2 linked regions of the Dongshaea marina genome follow. The protein of the gene in region 1 binds, or shares a complex with, the protein of each later gene. Links are inferred from orthologs where the notes say so. Each region holds a gene or a part of one and is shown in the gene's direction. Other genes may lie near its edges.

What was found.
Region 2: the proteins of prc (region 1) and DB847_RS15995 are in contact, whole or in part, in a solved structure (PDB 5WQL), measured with the Escherichia coli proteins. The link is inferred for Dongshaea marina from one-to-one orthologs.

The regions. Positions count from the first base shown.
Region 1 is NZ_CP028897.1:2,068,375-2,075,263, forward strand. What follows is about bases 2,037-4,966. They hold prc (carboxy terminal-processing peptidase), read left to right. Parts: upstream 2,037-2,455; coding sequence 2,456-4,477; downstream 4,478-4,966. Other genes in these bases: proQ (RNA chaperone ProQ), read left to right, coding at 2,037-2,430; DB847_RS09965 (BPSS1780 family membrane protein), read left to right, coding at 4,657-4,966. In the rest of the region: DB847_RS09950 (sigma 54-interacting transcriptional regulator), read left to right, coding at 1-1,638; more of proQ, read left to right, coding at 1,822-2,036; more of DB847_RS09965, read left to right, coding at 4,967-5,415; DB847_RS09975 (PAS domain-containing protein), read right to left, coding at 6,260-6,688. UniProt on the Escherichia coli protein: Involved in the cleavage of a C-terminal peptide of 11 residues from the precursor form of penicillin-binding protein 3 (PBP3). May be involved in protection of the bacterium from thermal and osmotic stresses.
Region 2 is NZ_CP028897.1:3,408,747-3,415,629, reverse strand. What follows is about bases 1,852-4,775. They hold DB847_RS15995 (lipoprotein NlpI), read left to right. Parts: upstream 1,852-2,869; coding sequence 2,870-3,682; downstream 3,683-4,775. Other genes in these bases: DB847_RS15990 (M29 family metallopeptidase), read left to right, coding at 4,323-4,775; mprA (MprA protease, GlyGly-CTERM protein-sorting domain-containing form), read left to right, coding at 2,787-2,873; DB847_RS16005 (rhodanese-like domain-containing protein), read left to right, coding at 2,357-2,728; secF (protein translocase subunit SecF), read left to right, coding at 1,852-2,285. In the rest of the region: protein translocase subunit SecD, read left to right, coding at 1-1,339; more of secF, read left to right, coding at 1,353-1,851; more of DB847_RS15990, read left to right, coding at 4,776-5,303; DB847_RS15985 (HlyD family secretion protein), read left to right, coding at 5,627-6,610; DB847_RS15980 (DHA2 family efflux MFS transporter permease subunit), read left to right, coding at 6,613-6,883. UniProt on the Escherichia coli protein: May be involved in cell division. May play a role in bacterial septation or regulation of cell wall degradation during cell division. Negatively controls the production of extracellular DNA (eDNA).

The DNA.
Region 1 (6,889 bases):
CGGCTTGCCGGAACAGGCCGTTATGATCTGGCCATCGGTGAGCCACTGACGGCAGGCACCCGGGTCCTTCGCCATGTCATGGAGACCAAGCAGCAGAAGCTGCTGCTGGAGCCTACCCGGGATCCGGTCTGCAAAGGATGTAAAAAAATTGAGTGCTGCAACGAGAAAGCGTTTCTCGGAGTCCCGATTATTGTCCAGGGAAGTTGCATCGGTGCTCTGAGCCTGGTTGCCTTTACCGACAAGGCCCGGGATCACTTGCTCGTCAATCAGCAGCTTTTCAGTGATTATATCCGGCATACCTCAGAGATGTTTGTGTCTAAGGTTCTCGAGCAGCGTGCCTATTCGACTCCTCAGGTTCCGCCCCAGGAGCTTCAAGAGCTGTTACGGCTTTTGATCGACAGGGTCGAGCAGGGGGTACTGATCCTCTCACAAAGTGGCCGGGTCGACTATTGTAATCAGGTATTGCTCAACCATCTTGGATGTACCTGGTCTGAGCTGAGTGCCTGTCAAACCCGGGTCCTTCCGACGGCTTACTCCAGCCACCAGGGGGAGGGGGCACAGCATTTTCATATCAGCTTTGAAGAGAAAACCGTGCTGGTCAGTGGTCAGCTACACACTCTGCCAGGTCGGCAGATCCTGGTCATGGCATTGCGCCAGCATCAGCGCTGCGATCGTTTGGATGAGGGGCTGCCCGAACTCTCCTCGGTGATCGGTGAGTGCAGCCAGATGCAAAGACTCAAGCGGATTGTCGCAAGGATCGCATCCAGCCCATCAACCGTGCTGATCCGCGGAGAGAGTGGCACCGGAAAGGAGGTGTTTGCCAAGGCGATCCATGAGCTCAGTGAGCGGCACAACAAGCCATTTATGGCGATCAACTGTGCGGCGATCCCGGACCAGCTTTTGGAAAGCGAGCTGTTTGGCTACGAGAAGGGGGCGTTCACCGGAGCGTCCAGCAAAGGGAAGAAGGGACTATTGCTCTCAGCCGATGGCGGTACCCTGTTTCTGGATGAGATCGGTGACATGTCGCTGCAGCTGCAGGCCAAGCTTCTGAGGGTGCTGGAGGAGCGAGAAGTGATGCCGGTCGGTGCCAGTAAGGCGATCCCAATCAATGTGCGGGTGATCTCGGCGACCAACCGTGATTTTGAGCAGATGATCCTGGGCAATGAGTTTCGTGAGGATCTCTATTACCGGCTCAATGTGATCCCCCTGTATCTACCGCCTCTGCGCGAGCGCTGCGGGGATGTGGCACTGCTGGTGCACCATTTCCTCGATCTGCATGTGCGTAAGATTGGCGGGCATTACCCTGAGATCACGCCGGCGGTGGTTGATCGCCTGTCCGCCTATGAGTGGCCGGGAAATATTCGTGAGCTGAGTAATCTTATCGAATACCTGGTGAACCTGGTGCAGCCGGGAGAGGCTATTGATGTGAGCCTGCTGCCACCTCAGTTTGATCGACTCAGGATCAGCTCCTCACCTGCGACCAGTCAGGGAGCCTCTTCGGTTAGCCTCGAGGAGATGGAGAGAACAGTGATTGTGGAGGCCCTGGCGCGCCACGACAATCGCAAGCAGGCGGCAGAAGATCTGGGGATCGGGATCGCGACCCTGTATCGTAAAATTAAGAAGTATGGCTTGAGTTGACCTCGCAAACAGATTGCCGCAGCCTTTGGTTTGTGGCACTGTCTGCGATAGAGGCTGGTTTTCCCGGTAATCTCGGGGGTTTTTTATGCCAGTCATAGCTTTTTTTTGATGGTCACTATAATAGCCTGTCATTGCTAATATTCGGGCATTTAGCCCCATTCATTTTTGTATTCAAGGGCATACATGGATAAATCAGAGAAGCTGGCCAAGATTAAGCAGGTGGTGGTTTACCTGACAGAAAAATTCCCCAACTGTTTCATTGCACAAGGCGAAGCGAAGCCGCTGAAAATTGGCATTTTTCAGGATCTGGCCGAGCGCCTGAAAGATGAGTCTGAGCTAAGCAAAACAACCCTGCGCGCGGCGCTGCGTCAATACACTTCAAGCTGGCGCTACCTCCATGGCTTAAAAGCCGGTGCAGAGCGTGTGGATCTGGATGGTAACCCTTGTGGCGTATTGACTGAAGAGCATGTTGAACATGCCCAGGCTGCGCTGAAGGAAAGCAAGGATCGCGCCTATGCACGCAAGCGCAAGAATGCGGATGCAGAGAAGGGTGACAAGCCTAAAAAGCGTCCTCAGGGAGCTCGCAACAAGGCAACCCCGCGTCCTGCAAAAAAGGTGGTACCTAAAAAGCCTGTCGATCCGTCAACACTGAGTGTCAATCAGGGCGTACAGGTTCTTGTCGGTAAGTCGCCCGTGCCTGCTACTATTAAAGAGATACAGAAAGATGAATTGCTGGTCCAGCTGAACTCTGGAATGGTTGTCAAGGTCAATTCACAGCACGTAATTCTTTAATATGAAATAGCGGGGGTTCCTGGCTATGACAAAGTGCTTTTTGCGATCACTGGTGATCGTGTGTGGGATTGTTTTATACGGATTTTCAGCTCAGGCAGCGACGCCCCCCTACAAGGAAAGCGCTTTGCCCCACCTGGCACAGGAGCCCCAGCACAGTGCTGAGAGTAAGCGGATAGCGGCTTACTTTACCCGAGTTCACTACAAGCATGTGCTGCTCAATGACGCTCTGTCACAGAAGATTTTTGATCGTTACCTGAATTTCCTCGATTACCGACACTGGATCTTTTTGCAATCGGATATCGATTCATTCAAGGCCTATCGGGATACCCTGGATGATGAGATTGAGCGGGGGCAATTGTCGGGTGCTTATCTGATTTTTAATACCTATATCAAGCGCCGTTATGAGCGCTTGAGTTATGCGCTTTCTCTTCTGGATAAACCCCTGCCACTCAATACTCCGGCCGCCGCCTTTGAGCTGGATCGCGAGAAAGCACCCTGGGCTAAATCCCGAACTGAACTGGATAAGCTCTGGTATAAACGGGTTCGTTATGATGAGTTGAATCTCGCCCTGGCCGGAAAAAAATGGCCCGAGATCCAAAAAATTCTGACCAAGCGCTACAGCAACGCTCTGAAATTTTTGAAGCAGAGTGAGAGTGAGGATGTGTTCTTTGCTCTGATGAGCTCGTTTGCCCACACCATAGATCCACACACGGATTATCTGTCACCGCGCCGCGCCGATCAGTTCAGCTCGAATATGAATATCTCCATCGAGGGGATTGGGGCTGTGCTGCAGGCTGAGGATGACTATACAGTGATCCGCTCCCTGGTTCCCGGGGGACCGGCCGCCCGCAGTAAAAAGCTCAGAGCCGAGGATAAGATCATCGGTGTCGCCCAGGAGTGCGGCAAGATGGTGGATGTGGTCGGCTGGCGGCTGGATGATGTGGTTGATCTCATCAAGGGGCCGCGCGGCTCCAAGCTGTGCCTGCAGATCCAGCGTGGTGAGGGTGCGATCTCAGATACCCATGTGGTCAAATTAGAGCGGGATAAGGTTCGACTGGAGGACAGGGCTGCTAAATCAAAGCTTCTGACCGTTCAGGGCGAAAAAGTGGGCTTGCTGGAGATCCCGGGCTTTTACGTAGATCTGCATCAGGATGTCGAAAAACAGCTTCTCAAGCTCAAAAAGCAGGGGATGCAGTCTCTGGTGGTCGATCTGCGTAGCAATGGTGGTGGCCTGTTGACCGAGGCGGTTGATCTGACGGGTCTTTTTATCAAGCAGGGACCCGTGGTGCAGATCCGCAATAACCAGGGCGATGTGGAGGTCGAGAAAGACAAGGATCCCGGTGTGGTCTATACCGGCCCCATGGTGGTTTTGATTGACAGGCTCAGTGCCTCTGCCTCAGAGATTTTTGCGGCGGCGATGCAGGACTATGGGCGGGCGGTGATCCTGGGCCAGGATAGTTTTGGTAAGGGAACGGTGCAGCAGTATCGGAGTCTGGGGCGTATCTACGACTTCTATCACCAGCCGATGGGTTATGTGAAATACACCATATCCAAGTTTTATCGGATCAATGGTGGCAGCACTCAGGATAAGGGGGTGATGCCGGATATCATTCTGCCGCCGCTTATCGATGCCAGTAAGGTGGGCGAGAGTGTTGAGAAAAATGCTCTTCCCTGGGATCGGATCAAGCCCCTTGATTATCGCCGGAGCACGGAAGTGAGCAAACTTCTGCCTGAGCTTAAAGCTTTGCACGCCAAGCGAGTCAAGAGTGATCCCGAGTACAAGGAGCTACTTCAGGAGATCAATCTTTATCGCAAAGAGAGCATGAAGACCTCGATCTCTTTAGTTGAATCTGAGCGTCTCAAGCAGAAAAAATTGCGAGAGCAGAAGGTTTTGGCCTTGACCAACTCCCGTCTCGAGCGCATGGGTAAGAAGCCGATCAGTAAGCTCAGTGCGCTGCCCGCCGATCTCGAGATGCCGGACTACTACCAGAATGAGGCCACCGAGATTGCAGCCGATCTGGCAAAGCTGGAGTCGGCAACCGGTTGATCATATCGACTAGATACAGGGGGCTCACTGAGCCCCTTTTTTACATCTGGTGACAGAGCGAGCTGTGGGGCGATCAAAGATCAAAACTCCCCGGGCTTTCTGCTATGATGGGCGTCGGTCGTAAGCGCCTTGCAGGCCGCTTACACAGGTTTTATGCAAGTAGATGACGGAGGCGCTGCATGAAGCAGTGGGGAATGAAAGGGTTTGGGGCTTCACATGGGTTAAAGTGGATCGGTCGCAGTTGGGGCTACTTCAGGATGGCGCCTCTGGTGTGGATTTCACTGTTGATGCTCTACATGATACTGGTGTTCTTTATCAGTCGACTGCCTCTGTCCGTGGATCTGCTGCTGTTGGAAATATTGGGCTTTGCCTTGATGGGCTTTTTTGTGATCGGCTGCCGCTGCTGCGATCATGGGCGTCCCTTTAATCTTTCGGCCCTGTTTAGTGCCCTGAAACCATACTGGTTCTCTTTTTTAAAGCTTGGGATCCTGTCGTTTCTGTTTGTGCTGGTTGCCCAAGAGATCTGGTCATTGGTAGGGATCGATTTTTCCAATGGGCAGCAGGCATTGTTGGCATCCATCGAAAAAATGGGCACAGAGCAGAATTTGATGGTCATCTTGCTGGTGGTTGTGTTTGCCCTGAAGTCGATGCTGTTTTATTTTGCTGTTCCCCTGGTGATCTTTAGTCGCTATAGCATAGGGCAGATCATGCTGCTTAGCATTCAGGGGTGCCTGAAAAACTGGTCGGCCCTGCTGGCATATAATATTGTGTTTGGTTGTGTGGTGGCGATCTCCAGTATCCCGATGGGGATTGGGCTTCTGGTCACCATTCCTATGGTTTATATGGCCCAGTTTGCGGCTTATAAGGATATTTTTGAGGTCGAGCAGCAGGAGAAGCCGACCCAACACAAAGAGCGGGATGATGTGATCAGTGCCTGATCTGAATTGCTGCTTCTATCGATAGGGAGCCTTTAGGGCTCCCTTTATTGTGAGGAATAAGAGAGTATCTGGATGGAATGGTTAGTGGATCCCAATGCCTGGGTAGCCCTGGTGACTCTGGCGGTATTGGAGATTGTTCTTGGAATCGACAATATCATTTTTTTGTCGATTCTGGTCGGGCGTCTGCCAAAGGAGCAACGTCAGCGAGGACGCATTCTCGGGCTTGGCCTGGCAATGGTGACACGAATCTTGTTGTTGCTCAGCCTTGCCTGGATGATGCACCTGACGACCCCCTGTTTAGCCTGGCGGGTTTTGTGATCTCCTGGCGGGATCTGATCCTGCTATTGGGAGGACTGTTCCTGATCGCCAAAAGTACCCATGAGATCCATGGCAGCCTGGAGGATGCAGATCAGGAGGTGACGGTCAGTAAGGGGGCCTCCCAGTTTATCCTGGTGCTTGTGCAGATCGCGATTTTGGATATTGTGTTTAGTCTGGACTCGGTGATCACTGCGGTCGGAATCGCCAAGGATGTTCCGGTGATGGTGTTGGCAATCATGATCGCGGTGGGGTGATGATGTTTGCGGTACGGCCGATCGGTGAGTTTGTGGAGGATCATCCCACGGTGAAGATGCTGGCCCTGGCTTTTTTGATCCTGGTTGGTTTCAACCTTATCGCCGAGGGGCTGGGCTACCATGTGCCCAAGGGCTATATCTATTTCGCGATGGGTTTCTCTGTGGTGGTCGAGATCCTCAACCTGCAGCTTCGGAAAAAGCGTAAGCCGCTCAAGCTTCACAAAAAGCAGGGACAGTAGGCCCAGGGTTGTAAAGGGCCATTGAGCCTGGGGTTACTCCTGTTGGTTTTTTGAGTCTATTGCCTGATCCGTTGCATCATAGAGCATAACCGCAATATGCTCGACCTTGCCGGTGAAGGAGAGCAGGGGAAGCAGGGTCATATTTTGATACATGAAGTCACTGCTGCCGGTGATCGGCCGGTAGTTGCAAAAGCGGATCAGACAGGGTTTTTGCTCCCAGGTGGTAAAGCCGCGAATATTGAGCTTAAACACCAGCTCCGCCTTGCGCTTAAACCACTGTTCATCGATCTCCGGGAACTGTTCAAACAGGTTACGATCCTTGATGTCCACGCTGAGCTGGCCACTGTGGCTCTCCATAAAGCCGTTCCAGATCTGGATCTTGTAATCTCTGTCGAGCACCATCAGGCCCACATCTATGGTTTGAATAATGTTCATCAGCCAGTGAAACTCTCGGATATCCATAGGGTATCTCCCGCTAATCTTCCAGTAAGAACTGGATCTTGTTATTCATGGTCTGAATGGAGTCTTCGGTAAACAGCAGCAATAGATCACACTGGATATTGTGGTCTTCTATGGTGTAGTTGATCTCGATGGCCAGCGTTTGCTTCCAGCGTGTTTTATTACACTGGATGAGATCGCTGATGCTGCGATGCTGGCCCAGTA
Region 2 (6,883 bases), 1.3 Mb from region 1 along the record:
GGATCAGATCTATCTGCAGTTCCGTAATGAAGAATCCCGCACCAAGGCGATGAGCTACCTGCGTGAGCATTACCGGGATTTCCTGTTTACTGAGGCGAATCAGGGCGGCCGTTTTGCTATGACGGCGGCGATGACTCAGAAAAAGCTGCAGGAAACCCAGGAATATGCGCTGCAGCAGAACATCACCATTATCCGTAACCGGGTCAACGAGTTGGGGGTTTCCGAGCCACTGGTTCAGCGCCAGGGCGCCGATCGGATTATCGTTGAATTACCAGGGGTTCAGGATGCTACCCGTGCCAAGGAGATCCTCGGTGCGACCGCAACCCTTGAGTTCCGGATGGTGGATGAGAATGCCGATCCGGCTGCAGCTGCAGCGGGCCAGGTACCTCCGGGTGATCAACTGCTGTATAACAAGAATGACCAGCCGGTTGTTCTGAAAAAGCAGGTGATCCTGACGGGTAACCACATCACTGATGCTCAGTCTGCCTTTGATGAGTACAGCCGACCTCAGGTTAGTATCAAGCTTGATGGTAGTGGCGGAAACCGCATGTCCGAGTTCACCAAGGACAACGTCGGTAAGGCGATGGCGACCGTGTTTATTCAGTACAAGCCGGTTGGCAAGCCAAAAGCGGGTGAGAAGCCTAAGTTCAAGAAGGTGGAAGAGGTGATCAACGTGGCGACCATTCAGTCACGTCTGGGGCGCAACTTCCGGATCACCGGCCTTGAGAACATCAATGAAGCTCACAACCTGGCGCTGCTGTTGCGTGCCGGTGCTCTGATCGCACCGATCCAGATCATTGGTGAAAGCACAATCGGTCCAAGCCTGGGTCAGCAGAACATCAAGCACGGTTTTCAGGCCATGGTTTATGGCACCCTGATCCTGCTGGTGTTCATGATGATCTACTATCGTAAGTTTGGCCTCATCGCCAACCTGGCGGTCTTGTGCAACCTGGTGCTGATTGTGGGAGCCATGTCTCTCATTCCGGGGGCGACCATGACACTGCCTGGCATTGCCGGTATGGTCCTGACCATGGGGATGGCGGTTGACGCCAACGTCCTGATCTTCGAGCGAATACGCGAGGAGCTCAATGCCGGGCGGGGAATCCAGCAGGCGATTAGTTTGGGGTATGAACGAGCCTTCTCGACCATCGCCGATGCGAACGTGACCACGCTGATCTCAGCGGTGATCCTGTTTGCCATAGGTACCGGCTCGGTGAAGGGCTTTGCGGTGACCCTGATGATCGGTATTGCGGCTTCCATGTTTACTGCAATCACAGGTACACGTGCCATTGTTAACCTCATCTGGGGTGGCAAGCGCGTGAAATCTCTGTCTATTTAAGGGGTATTTCAAAATGTTTCAGATTTTGAAGCCAGGCCGGACTATCCCTTTTATGAGGTTTGCGGTTCCGGCGTCGGTATTCTCTTTGATTTTGGTGGTACTGGCTGTTGCCAGTATCTGTATCAAGGGATTTAACTGGGGTCTTGATTTCACCGGTGGTACCGTCATCGAGATAAGCTTCAGCCATGCGGCTGATCTGCCGGGGGTGCGTGAGGTACTTAAGGAGAAGGGTGTTGATGCCCTGGTGCAGAACTATGGCACCAGCCGTGACATTATGATCCGGATGGCCCCGAGCAAAGACCTCAAGGCAGCCCAACAGGGTCAGCAGCTGATGGATGCGGTGCAGAGTAAGTATCCCTCTGCAACCCTCAAGCAGATGGAGTTTGTTGGCCCATCCGTGGGTAAACAACTTGCCTGGCAGGGTGGACTCGCGGTTCTGGTGGCTCTGTTGTGTATCCTGATGTATGTCTCGATGCGCTTTGAGTGGCGTCTGGCGCTGGGAGCCGTATTGGCCCTGGCCCACGACGTGATCATCACTGTGGGGATCTTCTCGTTCTTCCATATCGAGTTTGATCTCACGGTGCTGGCCGCCGTACTGACCGTGGTGGGTTACTCACTCAACGATACCATAGTGGTATTCGACCGGGTGCGGGAGAACTTCCGGCGTCTGCGTAAGGGCGACTCGGTGCGGATCATCGATGTATCGATGACCGAGACCCTGAGCCGGACCCTGATCACCTCGGCAACGACTCTGGTGGTGGTGATCTCCCTGTATGTCTGGGGCGGCGCCATGATCCACAACTTCTCACTCTTGTTGGTGATCGGTATCGGTTTTGGTACCTACTCATCCATCTATGTGGCAAGTGCCTTTGCCATGTTCCTGGGTGTGAAGCGCGAACACCTGATGCCGCCTAAGGTTGAGAAAGAAGGGGCCGATCTGCCTTAGATCGTCTCTGGATTGACTCGAGTGATAAAGGAGCGCAATAGCGCTCCTTTTTTTAATTAAGGAGCACAAAGATGCAACATAGCGAAGGTTTTTTATCCCTGGTTAATAGGGTTCGCCCCTGTGTTCGTGAGGTGGATGTTCACTGGGTAAAGGCAAGATATCCTGAGGGCGAGTTTGTATTGCTGGATGTTCGTGAGGCGGATGAACTCCGGTCCGGCAAGCTTCCGGGTGCCACTCACCTTGGAAAAGGGGTGATCGAGCGCGACATTGAGCAGCTGTTTCCTGACAAAGAAACCCCTCTGGTGCTCTACTGCGGTGGCGGCTTTCGCTCCATCCTGGCGGCGGATAATCTCAACAAGATGGGGTATCAGCAGGTGATCAGCATGGATGGTGGTTTTCGCGGCTGGAAGGAGGCGGGCTACCCGATTGAAAACCCAAGCTAAGCTTAAGGGAAAGAGTGCCGTTAACTAACATATCGGATGAGGTGAGGCAGGAGGCCCGATGTCAGGAGGTGTATTCCAGCGCTGGATCGCGATTGCCCTGTTAGCGGCGGGCCTTTTAGGCTGCAGCTCCCGGGGGGGAAAGTGAGCGACTACCCACCGATGGCCCTGCCTCTTCAATCGACCCAACAGGATCAGTGGGCGGTCTTCCAGCTGGGTCACCTGCTGGCTCAAAAAGATCTGGAGCAGGTTGAGCAGGCAAGGCTGCATTACGAGCGCGGGGTGATCTGGGATAGACTGGGGCAGGGGGCCCTGGCTCTGGTCGACTTTAATCGCTCCCTGAGGCTGCGCCCGGATTTTGCCGATGTGCATTTTAGCCTTGGCCTCTACCTGCTGCAAAATAATAAGATCCCTCAATCCTATGATGAGTTTGACTCGGCGATTGAACTGAATCCCGACGAATTTGAGGTCTATCTGCAGCGAGGGGTGGCTCTTCTCTATGGTCGACGCCCCCAGCTGGCGATCGACGATTTCCAGTGGCTTTTGAATCATCACCCCTATTTTGCGGAAGCCGCCCTGTGGCGTTATCTGGCTCGCTATAAAGATGATCCTGACAGGGCGATTCAAGAGCTAAAGAGCTGGCAGCAAAACAGCCAAAGTAAGGGACTGGTGCTCTCTTTGAGTCACTACTACCTGGGTGAGTTGCCACATCGGGAGCTGCTCACTCAGAGTGTGGCCCTGTCGAGTAACAACCGGACCCTGGCCGAGCATCTGTGTGCCAGTTACTTTTACCTTGGGAAATATCAGCAACTTAAAGGAAACAATCAATTAGCTAACTACTTTTTCAGGTTGGCGATTGCACAAAACTCCTATGCCCAGCCGACTCACCGCTACGCCTTGCTGGAGTTGGCACTGAACCAGCCAAAAGTCGGATTAAAAGATCCTAAGTTGAAGTGAGATTTACTCCCTTAATTTGCATCGATAATGTTGCCGGGCTCGCTCACAACGCTAGCTTTACTCAGCTTGGTGATCTCGCAAAGACCCATTGATAGAGTTTGGTTCAGTAGACTAAGGACTTTGCTGTTTCCTCAACTCCGAGAAGATCCGTTGTTTCTGCCGGGCTTGTCCTTTCGCTCTCTTCTTATGTGCCGTTCAGCTTCATGACTAATTGCGGCTAACTTTCTTTATGAGAGTTGCATCCTACAACTTTGATTCAAGGGCACTTGCCTTAAGAAATTCATACTTGTCGTTTTTTGTAGATGTAGGAGGTGACAGGATGAATGCATGTAACATAAATGTAATGTGGTTGTTGCTGGGGTGTTGATCGTTGCTGTGGGTGTGGTAGGGTTCTATTCGAGTCTCAAGACTCTTTAAGCAAGCATTCTAAATTAGGCATTCAGTAAGGAGAAATTCCAATGCAGGATATAGTTTTTGAAGAGTGGTTAGATGAAGAAACGCATGAAGATGGTGTTGAAATCATGAATGAAAGTGCAGTGGTACCTTTTGGTACAGCGCTTTGGCCATAAGACATGTCATGATATAGAGGATGTTTCATCCTCTATATTTTATCTTGATAAAGAGGAATATAGGATTTGAAATGAAGAGCCAAAGTATTTATAACATGTATGAATGCTTAAAGAATCATCCAGCCATCTCAGAAAAGGTAAAGCAAGGTAATAACATCAGAGTTCTCATAGGTTCAGATGAAGAGAATATGCAGTTGTCTTTAGCTATTTCTGAATCATGTCACTTGAAAAATATATCCAGTGTTAATGTCATTAATTTGTCTCTATCTCCCTCCGATTATGTTGAAGAGCAGATTGATTCATCAGATATTTACATCTTTATATACTCTTCGGCAACACTTAAAAAACCTATGCCCAAGGGCCCGTCATTCATTGTTGAACTCAAAAACGTTTTGTCTCGAACATGGAAGAAGTCTGTGATCTTTAAAGATTATGGCGTCTATTTTGATACCGCATTTCAAGAGGGGCCAGATACGATTAGAGCTATCAATAATGATCTGATTTGCTTATCTGGAGCGGCAAAAAAGCTATCTTACCATGATGGTTATGGAGGGAAAATTACAGGGACATTAGATGATGAGGCAAAATGGACATCTATTGATGGCTTTGGAAATCCGGATGTAGTTCCAGGAGAGATTGCCACAAGAATAAAAGATTTATCTGGTGAGATATGCTTTAGCGGTACATTTTTAAGCACCGTGCCTTTTGCGATAAAATATGGTGTCGTTGATGAATTAATGATGCTGAAAGTTGAGGCTAGTAAGGTGGTTGATTTTCATACGAACAATCATCAATTCAGAGATGACTTCATGAAGTATCTTAACCACAACCAGGGTAACTCAATCATTGAAGAGTTTGGGATAGGAACCAATATCGGCATAAAAGAGCTCTACGGAAGAAATGCGGGTTTTGAGGAGAGACATCCTGGATTACACCTTGGGCTTGGCGGAGGGATCTCAGGCAGCCATCATTTGGACCTTATATTTTCAAGAGGCAGCCTCTCCTTTGATGATTCTACTTTTTTCAAAAATGGCCAATTTATTTATAACTAAGCCGCATCTGTTAAGGCTTAGTTGAGCCGTGTTGGAGGCGGTCAGCATGGTTGCTGGCGTCTATTGAGCACTTCATCAGAGTTGAACTATCGGCTTGGGGGATGACTCTGTGGCGCAGGGCAGCCCTGCTGGCTACTATCCCGATTGTGACCTCTCCTACTTATCCCTGGAAATAGCTCCTCATAAGTCTTTCATCTGGTAAAAATGAGCCCCTGAAACTGAGAGAGACCAAGTTGCTGGCTATGGCCAGTAAATTCGCACTTGAATTTATGGACCGATCGGTCCCATAATGTGTTTCCTATTTTTATATCGGTGGCTTATCCATGAAAAAGAAAGTGTTCATTGCAGTCATTGCACTGGTGGTCGTGGGGTGTCTGGCATTTTACTGGCGCTATTCTTCTCTTCATCCAAGTACTGACAATGCGTATATAAAAGCCCATGTCGATCAGATCTCCAGCCAGGTGTCGGGGCAGGTTTCATCGGTTGAGGTTTCTGATCATCAAGAGGTAACCAAAGGGCAGCTGTTATTTACACTGGATTCCCGGCCGTTTGAGATTGCGGTAACCAAGGCAAAGGCTGAACTGGATCTCACTCGGCAGAATATCCAGTCGATGCAGGCACAGATCCTCAGTGATAAGGCGATGGTCCGGGAGAGAGAATCACAGCTGCAGTTAGCGCAAAAAAATAACGACAGGATCCTTGCCCTAGTGGCGGCAGGACAGAGTCCTGTCTCAGCAAAAGACGATGCCCAGACTAGGCTCGCGGTTGCTCAGTCCAGCTTAAAAGTGGCCAGGCAAGCTTTGGATAAGACTCAGGTTGAGCTTGGTAACCCGGGAGATATGAATGCCCAGCTCCGTCAGGCGAAAGCGGTATTGGCCCAAGCTGAATTAGATTTACAGCATACCCGGGTTTTGGCTCCTGCAGATGGAACCATAGAAAAGCTCAGCCTCAGAGCCGGGGATGCGATTACTGAAATGCAGCCCCAATTCGTGGTGATTGAGTCTAAAAATTGGTGGGTTGATGCAAACTTCAAGGAAACTGACTTATCTAAGATCAGGGTGGGTCAGTCCGTTGATGTTGAACTGGATCTCTATCCCGGGCTCAAGCTTCACGGAAAAGTTGCAGACATCAGTGATGGAAGTGGCTCAAGCTTCTCCATTTTGCCACCCGAGAATGCGACCGGAAACTGGGTCAAGGTGACTCAGAGATTCCCGGTAAAAATTAAGTTTACCCAGTCACTGCCTGTTTCCAAGCCGTTACGTATGGGGGCCAGTGCCAATGTGACCGTCAATGCATCCAAGGCTTAACCATGAGCAAGGCATTTGACTCACAGAGTAATTTTATTCCCTGGTTGGTCACTAGCATACTGACTTTGGTGACAGCCGTAGAAATTCTCGACATGACCATAGTCTCTGTATCACTAAAGGATATGGGAGGTGCCCTGGGAGCGACTCAGGAGCAGATCAGCTGGACGGTGACTTCTTATGTGGTCATGTCTGCCATCGTCATGCCCCTGAGTGGTTTTTTAACCGCACGACTGGGTCGTATAAAGTTACTACTCGCAGTGGTGGTTGGTTTTG